DNA from 2 places in the Sphingomonas sp. Leaf30 genome. Region 1 is predicted to be linked to the other one. Evidence: predicted binding sites of a transcription regulator. Region 1 holds the regulator's gene; the other holds the start of a gene.
What was found. The regulator LexA, encoded in region 1, represses DNA repair genes until DNA is damaged. The targets are predictions, from matches to a motif close to GTTCCNCNCTTGTTCT.

Region 1 (4,424 bases):
ACTGTGGTTCGTGCTGCCCGATCCCGCGGCATGGGGCACCGCGATCCTGGTGCTGGTCGCTGGCGGGTTGGCCGGACTTGCGGCGGGGCGCGGCGGGCGCGCGGCGCGGATGCTCGCCATCGGCGCGATTGCGGCGGCGCTCGGCATCGGGCTGATCTGGGTACGATCGGACCGGGTGGCGGCACCGGTGCTCGCGGGGCCGACATTCGTGCAGCTGTCCGCGCGGGTCGAGACGATCGAACCGCTCGTCGCGCGTCGGCTGGCGCGGTTGACGGTGCGGCCGGTCGGGCCGGGGCAGGACGCCGATGGCGCGCCGGTTGCGTTGCCCGGCCGCGTCCGCATCAACCTGGCAGAGGCGGATGCGCCGGCGACGCTCGCGATCGGCGCGACCATAAAGCTTCGCGCGCGACTCATGCCGCCGCCCTTGCCGGCGGTGCCCGGCGCCTATGACTTTGCGCGCGTCGCTTGGTTCGGCGCGATCGGCGCGACGGGGCGGGGCTTTTCGCCTGTGGTGGTAGCAGAGCCGGGCCGCGGCGGCGCTGGAGTCCGGGTGGCGCTGTCGCGGCATATCGTCGCGCAGCTTGACGGGAGCGCGGGCGGGATCGCGGCGGCGCTGGCGACCGGCGACGTCGGCGCGATCAGCGACGCGGATGCGGAGGCGATGCGCCGCGCCGGGCTGGCGCATCTCCTTTCGGTAAGCGGCCTCCACATCACCGCGGCGGTCGCCGCGACGATGCTGATCGTGATGCGGCTGCTGGCGCTCAGCCCATGGCTCGCGCTGCACACGCGACTGCCACTGATCGCCGCGCTTGCCGGTGCCGCAGCGGCGATCGGCTACACCGTGCTGACGGGCAGCCAGGTGCCGACGATCCGCTCCTGCGTCGCCGCGTTGCTGGTGCTCGTCGCGCTGGCGATGGGGCGCGAGGCGATGACGTTGCGGCTCGTCGCGACGGGAGCGATCGCGGTGATGCTCGCGCTGCCCGAATCGCTCGCCGGGCCGAGCTTCCAATTGTCGTTCGCCGCGATCACCGCGATCATCGCGCTGCACGAGCATCCCGTCGTCCGTGCCACGTTCACGCCGCATGACGAGGGCCGCAGCAGACGCCTGTTGCGCGGCGCCGCGTCGCTGCTGCTGACCGGGCTCGTTGTCGAGGCGGCGCTGATGCCGATCGCGGTTTATCATTTCCACAAGGCCGGGCTGTACGGCGCGGTCGCCAATATCGTCGCGATCCCGCTGACCACGTTTGTCGTGATGCCGTTCGAGGCGCTGGCGCTGCTGCTCGACACGATCGGGATTGGCGCGCCCGCCTGGTGGCTGGTCCAGCATGCGCTCGACGCGCTGCTGTGGCTCGCGCGCGGCGTGGCGCATGCACCGGGCGCGGTCCGCGCGCTGCCGGCGGTGCCCGACGGGGCGTTTGCGCTGATGGTCGTTGGCGGGGTGTGGATCGCGCTGTGGCGGACGCGGTGGCGACGGATCGGAATGCTGCCCTTGGCGATTGGCGCGATCTGGGCGCTGACGACGCCGTCACCCGATATACTGGTCACGGGCGATGGTCGCCATGTCGCGGTCCGGACCGCCGCCGGGCTCGCGCTGCTTCGCGATCGGGCGGGGGATTATGTCCGCGATACACTGGCGGAGAATGGCGGGGTCGATGGTGAGCCGCTGCTGCTCGCGGATCAGCCCGACGCGCGGTGCAGCCGCGACCTGTGCCTGACCGATGTCGTCGCGCGGGGGCGGGCGTGGCGTGTGCTGGCAACGCGGAGCGTTTACCGGGTGCCGATCGCGGAGATGGTTGCCGCCTGCCGGCGCGCGGACATCGTCATCAGCGAGCGCGGGCTGCCGCGTGGTTGTACGCCGCGATGGCTGAAGCTCGATCGATCGGTGCTTGAGCGGACCGGGGGGATCGCGTTGACGCTGACCACGGGGCGGATGGTGACGGTGCTCAATCCGGGGGACCGGCACCCGTGGCGCGATCCACCGACGCTGGCGCGGTCAACGCGACGGTTTGGGGCGGCGGGCGATCAGCGCGGAGTGGCCGGGGGTGTGGCGCTGGTTCGGTTACGGTCGCTGGGCCGGGGGTGGTCGGAGCGATAGGCTGCGAATAGGTATGTCGGGTTGCGATCCTGCGCGGCTGGGGCCCCGACTGGCGCTCGCGCGATTCAAAAACCGGACGTTGATGCTTGGGGCCGCTGGTAAGCGCGTCGGATCGACATTTCCGTCGGTCCGCATTTCTGCTGAGACGTTTGCCGAGCCGACCTTCATCTGGTCTGCGGTTAGAGCCCAAAGTCATGGAGGGTGGCGTGCCGGGCTCTAGATCCTGACTTTCGTCAGGATGACGGAGGAGGTGGGACTGGGCCTGCTGGTTTAATGCGCGTGCCGCTTTTCTCCACCGTTGCTTTTGTCCGGAGTCTCGGGACGGGGGCGAAGGTGATGTCAGGTTGCCCCGGCTCATGCCAAACAAGGGGTGCCAAGCGCGCCAACCTTGCGGCTCTGTTTACGGGGCGTAGATCGAGGCGGTGCCGACATTTGACGTTCACCGAACGCCACGCCAGCCGGTTGCGCGGCGGTGATGACCGCCAGCGCTCCCCGGCATTCGTCAGTCGTAGCGGCGCAGGATACCCGACAGCTTGCCCTGAACCCGGACCTGAGCAGGCGCATAACGCTGGGGGTCATAGGCGCGGTTGGCCGGGTCGAGCCGAACCATTGCGCCCTCGCGGCGAAAATATTTCAGCGTCGCTTCGCTGTCCTCGATCAGCGCGACGACGATTTCGCCGTCGCGTGCGATCTCGGTGCGGCGGATCAGCGCGTAATCGCCATCGAGGATGCCGGCTTCGACCATCGAGTCCCCCGAAACCTCCAGCGCATAATGCTCGCCAGTGCCAAGCAAAGCGGCCGGGACAGCAAGCATCGAACTGCCTTCAAAGGCTTCGATCGGGACGCCGGCGGCGATCCGGCCGTGCAGCGGGATCTCGACGACGTCGTTCGCCGCGATGCGGGCGGGCGACGCGGGCGTGGCGCTGACCGTGTCCGGCGCAGATACTGTGTCGGCCGATGCCGCCGCCTTCGGCCCCGACTTCACCGCAGTCTGTGCGATTGCAGCCTCGGGACGCTCGGGCATCCTCAGCACTTCGAGCGCGCGCGCCCGGTTGGGCAGGCGCCGGATGAAGTTGCGCTCCTCAAGCGCGCTGATCAGACGGTGCACGCCCGATTTCGATTTCAGGTCGAGCGCGTCCTTCATCTCCTCGAACGAGGGCGACACGCCCGTCTCGGCGAGGCGGTCATTGATGAAGCAGACAAGCTCGTGCTGCTTGCGCGTGAGCATAACGGTTCTCCGTCCGGAACAGACGAGGAACTTCTATGGAACACTTGCAGCTTCGTCAAGCGGTGACGTCACGCGATGACGAGGATTTCCGCCGAGTCGCCCGCCCTTGCCGCCGGCGCGTCGCCGTCGCGGACGATCAGGCAGGACGAGCGAGCGAGCGTCAGCAGCATCGAGCTGTCCTGGATGGTCGAGGCATAGGCGCGGCCGTCGCGCAGTTCGGCGCGCATATAGTCGGTCCGCGACTGGTTGGGCGGAAGATCCTCGCCGAGCAGCGCGTGCGTCGTCTGCGGCAGGGGATCGCGCGCGCCGAGCATGTGCGCGACCACGGGGCGGACGAAGAGGATGGCGGTGACGAAGGCGGAGACGGGATTGCCCGGCAGGCCGAGCAGCATCGTCCGGCCAAGCGTGCCCGCCATCATCGGCTTGCCCGGGCGCAGCGCGATCCGCCAGAAGTCGATGCCGCCGCCCGCTCCCTCGATCGCGGGGCGGACGAGGTCGTGATCACCGACCGACGCGCCCCCGGTGGTCACAAGCAGATCGGCATCGACCCCGGCAAAGGCGTCACGCAGCGTGTCGAGCCGGTCGGGGAGGATTCCGAGATCGATAATGTCGACGGGCAGGTCGGCGAGCATCGCGGCGAGCATGATGCCGTTCGATTCCGGCAGCGGGACGGGATCGCTGGTCGAGCCGGGAGGGACGAGCTCGTCGCCCGTCGCGGCGACCGCGACGCGCAGCCGGCGGCCGACCGACAAGGCGCCGTGCCCGCCGGTCGCAGCGACTGCGATGCGGGCGGGCGTCAGCCGGTCGCCGGCCGCGATCAGCCGCGTGCCGGTCGCGAAGTCGAGCCCCTTGCGGCGCGTGTTGCGGCCTTCAAAGGCGGGGCCTTCGCCGTCGAGCATCAGCCGGTCGCCGTCGCGTGCGGCTTCCTCCTGGACGAGCACCGTGTCGGCGCCCGCCGGCATCGCCGCGCCGGTGAAGATGCGCGTCGCCTGTCCCGCGCCGACTGAACCGGTGAAGGGGCGGCCGGCCGCGCTCTCGCCGATGACCGTCCACGGCCCGGGCAGATCTGCGTAGCGGATCGCGTAGCCGTCCATCGCCGAG
Region 2 (4,424 bases), on a different contig from region 1:
TGAGACGACATCCCCAGGGGCCGGGGCAGAGCCAGACCGGCCTATCCCAGGAGAGATTCGTACGATGCCGGTCGTTGGCGTGGTCGATGGAGGGCTAACGGCCGGGTCGTATAGATCTGCAGAGGCGTGGCGCGCGCCGGCGTTAGTCGCGGACGGCTATGCAGATCATGTTCATGGAAACCGGATATCGTCTTTAATTGTGCAGGGCCATGATTGGAACAACGGTCTGAGTCTGCCGGCGCTTTACTGTCAGGTTGGTGTGGTGCAGGCTATATCGCGCCGCGGATCTGGTGCTTTAGTAGATCCAGAAAGCTTTATTAATTATCTAGATGCCGTCATGGGCGCTTACCCATCTACTCGGGTTTGGAACCTTTCCTTAAATGAGCCGGGCGGGTGTGATCCCGAGAAGGTTAGCTATCTGGGGCATCAATTAGCGCGGTTAGCTAGAAAGCATAACGTGCTCCCTGTGATTTCGACTGGAAATCGGCCTGGAGATCTGCTGCAGCCGCCTGCTGATTGCGAGGCTGCTATCACGGCTGGCGGCCGCCTTCATGATAGTGATGGCAACGCGACGAACGATTGCCCCATCAGTCTCCCCGGACCAGGCCCCTCTGGTATGCTTAAACCCGAGGTTTCGAATTTTTCCCATGTCCGCGTCATCGGGGGACTCACGACTAGCGGTTCTAGTTATTCGGCCGCACTTACCTCGCCGTTGGCGGCGCATACGATGGAGCGTCTTCGGGATCCATCACCAGACCTCGTAAAAGCCCTGATACTGCATAGCTCAGCGGAAGGTGCGTTCGATCCAGGTCGAGGGTTTGGTTCTCCGACATTGGTAATGCCATGGGAGGCTCAAACCGGCAGCGTGACGCTGCAATGGCGAGCAAAATTGAAGCCGGGAGCCGCATATTACTGGGAACTCCCAATTCCCCCATCTTTGGTTCGAGCAGGAAAGCTAAGTGGCTCTGGTAAGCTAACCGCCATTTTAAACCCGCATCCGCTTACCTCCGAAATTGCAGGGCCAAACTATTTTAGTTCGCGGTTGGAAACCGCTTTGCAGGTAGAGCGTGGTGATAAATTCGAGAATCTTCTCGGCTCAATTGAAACTGGCCGCATGACTGAGGAACAGGCTCGATCGTTCGATCATAAGTGGAGTCCCGTTCGCCATCATTCCAAAAAGTGGCATGCGAAACAATACACTGGAAACTCGATGCGTGTTTATGCTCGGTGTTTCACGCGTGACTTGTATCTCTATGGGTTCGAAACCAATGCAGAGGCGCCGGAAATGGACGTCTGTTTCGTTCTTACTCTGGCGACCAAAGATGGGAACGATGCAATCTTTGGTGAGATAAGAAGTGCGCTGGGCGCTTTTGTCGAAGTGGCCACGATCGATATCGACATCAGCGTTGATGATATTCTGGGATGATTGTGATAGTTATCGAGGAGAAGTGATCGTGTCCGACAAAGACCTTAAAAAGTATACTTTGATCCATGATAATAAAAAGAATGACTGGGCGCTTAAACCCGATGCGGGAGGCCGTGCGAAGGCGAGATTTGAGACAAAGAAAGAGGCGACTCAAGGGGGTGTATTGAGCGACGCTCTTGGAAAAGCCGGCGGCTCAGTCAAAATCCAAAAAACGGATGGGCGGTACCAGGAAGAGCGCACTTACCCGCGTGGGAAGGATCCTAAAGGTTCGCCTGGATGATGCGTTCTTGAGCTTAAGAGCGTCGCGAGAAATGGGGCATGGCTGACAGCCGCATCAATCTGCATCATCAACGGTCCGGCAAAATGGCTGTCGAGATCATGCATCTCCACCTCGCAGCATCACGTTCCCAAGACGCATCGAAAGACGCCTAAAAAGTTCGCGGGCGAGGCGGGGGTTCTTGCGCTGTCTGCAGGATCCAGAGTTCGTCTACGCCCGCGCTGAACCGCACCGAACCGCACCGTTGCAGCCCCCTCTTTGTTAGCGAGTCCGCCTTGGATCTAGGCCCGCTATCGCTTCAGTTTTGAGCGCACCTTTTGCGACACGAAAAGACCGCGGGCGAGGCGGGGGGATCAGCGCGTATTATGGGGTCGCGACCTTGGCCGCGGGGCAGGATAGCCGCACGTCGTTGAAATCATGTGTTCCCTTTCTGTTCTGACTCACGCTACATGGCGGTCCAAAGAGTCGCTGGAACCATCATGCACCATCTCCACCTCCACGATGTCCCGTTCGACCTGATACCGCTCGAGGTGCCGTTCTTCCTGTCGCGGACGCCGGCTGGCTTTCCGTCGCCGGCACAGGATGACATGGAGGAGCCGATCGACCTCGGCGCCTGGCTCGTCCAACACCCGGCCGCGAGCTACATCATGCGCGTCGACGGCCACTCCATGCTGGGCGCCGGGATCAACGACGGCGACCTGATCGTCGTCGACCGATCCAGGACGCCGCGCGCCGGCGCGATCGTCGTTGCTCTGGTCCATGGCGACCGCACGCTGAAGCGCCTGCGGCACATGGACGGCCGGCACTGGCTCGTCCCAGAGGCCGAGGGCTACCCGCACACGCTCGTCGACGAGAATGTCGAGATCTGGGGCGTTGTCGTCGGCGTCGCGCGCCAAGTCCGGTGAGCGGGCCGATCGCGCTCATCGACTGCAACAACTACTATGTCTCGTGCGAGCGCGCGTTCGACAGTAGCCTCATCGGCGTGCCCGTGATCGTGCTGTCGAACAATGACGGGTGCGCCGTCGCCCGCTCGGCGGAGGCCAAGGCGCTTGGCATCAAGATGGGTGAGCCCGTCCACCTGCTGCGCGACAAGATCCGTGCGCACGGGATCCGCGTGCTGTCGTCCAACTACACCCTGTACGGCGACATGCAGCGCCGGGTCGTCGCGGCGTGCGATGCCTTTGCGCGGGACTTCGAGATCTACTCGATCGACGAGACGTTCCTTGACCTGACCGGCTTCGAGAACCGGGACCTGGTCGCGCACGTGAACGCGATGCGTGCCCAGGTGCGCCAGTGGACGACGATCCCCACCTGCGTCGGCATCGGGGACACCAAGACGCTGGCGAAGCTCGGCAACGCCGCGGCCAAGAAGAACCCGATGTTCGACGGCGTCGCCGATCTGCGCGACGATGCGGTTCGCAGATGGGTGATGGACCGGTTTCCGGTCGAGGACGTCTGGGGTGTTGGCGGCGCGACAGCCCGAAAGCTGCTGGCGCTCGGCATCGGCAATGCCGGCGCGCTGCGCGACATGCCGATGAAGCAGGCGCGCGCGGTCGGCACGGTCGTGCTGGAGCGCCTGGTCGGCGAGCTGCGCGGCGTCCCGTCCGATGCGGTCGAGACCATCGCCCCGCAGCGCAAGGGCATGGCGGTCACGCGCTCGTTCGGCACGCCTGTGAGCGACTTCCACACGCTGTTCGGCGCGCTCACACAATATGCGATGCGGGCGGGTGAGAAGCTCCGGTCGCATGGACTGGTTGCGGGGCGGCTGACCGCGTTCTTCCATACCAACAGGCACAAGCCCGACCGGCCGCAATATGCCGGCTCGCGCACCGTGGCGCTGCACCCGATGACCAGCGACAGCCTTGAGCTCATCGCCGCGGCGAAGCGCGGCGCGTCGGCCGCCTGGCGCGACGGCTATGCGTACACCAAAGCCGGCATCCTGCTCGACGATCTGATCGCGGCGGATATGCGCCCCCAAACATTGTTCGAGGGCGACACGGACAAGCGCGACCGGCTGATGGGCGCTCTGGACGAAATCAACACCCGCTTTGGAAAATTCTCCGCTACGACGGCGTCGCAAGGTTTCAAGCGAGAGTGGAAAATGCGATCGGAAATGAAGTCGCCCGCTTGGACGACCGACATCCGTGAGGTTCCAAAAGTTCGAGCGTGATTGCGTGGGCGCGCGCGGATGACCGAGATCAGAGCAACAGGCGGCTTGGCCGGTTTCAGACGGCAATCGAGATAACTGGACGTTTACTTGGTCGGAGGGCCGCACTCTACACCGCCCGTCTGGAACGGAGGCGGACCTTCTGCTTCAGGGTCGGCGTCGCAGCAAGACCGCAACCGAAAGGGGGCTTTAGACACAGCGCCATTTCGCATCGGTAGATCCCAACGTTTCCAGCCAACGTGGATTAAGCGAGTGCAGGTAGCAGCGTCAGTCGCCCTTTATATAGGCTGGCCATGGGTCTGACCTAAAGTTAACGCTCTTCGAGCGTATAGCCGACCAATGACTTGCTGTACTTAAACCGGTAGCCTGCCTTTTCGAGTTCTTGGTTTACAAATTCGTCTGAAGGCATGGCGCCGTGACTGGCTTTAAACCGGTCTGTGAGCTGCGAGATGAACCAGCCTGCCTGCCAATAAGGCTGATTGGCGATGTGCGCCGGAATGCCTGACGCTCCTCCACCGCCGCCACCAAGGTCACCACCACCAGCACCTCCGGGG

Region 2: a site for LexA is predicted at 2,125-2,140, ahead of ASE89_RS15860 (LexA family protein). Genes of this name have one in related genera too.

Annotation. Positions count from the first base shown of each region.
Region 1 covers NZ_LMKZ01000001.1:1,263,212-1,267,635, forward strand. Annotated here, with positions in the region: gene ASE89_RS05870 (ComEC/Rec2 family competence protein) at 1-2,095, shown strand, start outside; gene lexA (transcriptional repressor LexA) at 2,598-3,323, opposite strand; gene ASE89_RS05880 (molybdopterin molybdotransferase MoeA) at 3,392-4,424, opposite strand, start outside.
Region 2 covers NZ_LMKZ01000018.1:469,794-474,217, forward strand. Annotated here, with positions in the region: gene ASE89_RS20875 (S8 family peptidase) at 65-1,426, shown strand; gene ASE89_RS19995 (DUF2188 domain-containing protein) at 1,455-1,706, shown strand; gene ASE89_RS15860 (LexA family protein) at 2,183-2,608, shown strand; gene ASE89_RS15865 (Y-family DNA polymerase) at 2,605-3,873, shown strand; gene ASE89_RS20575 (hypothetical protein) at 4,181-4,424, opposite strand, start outside.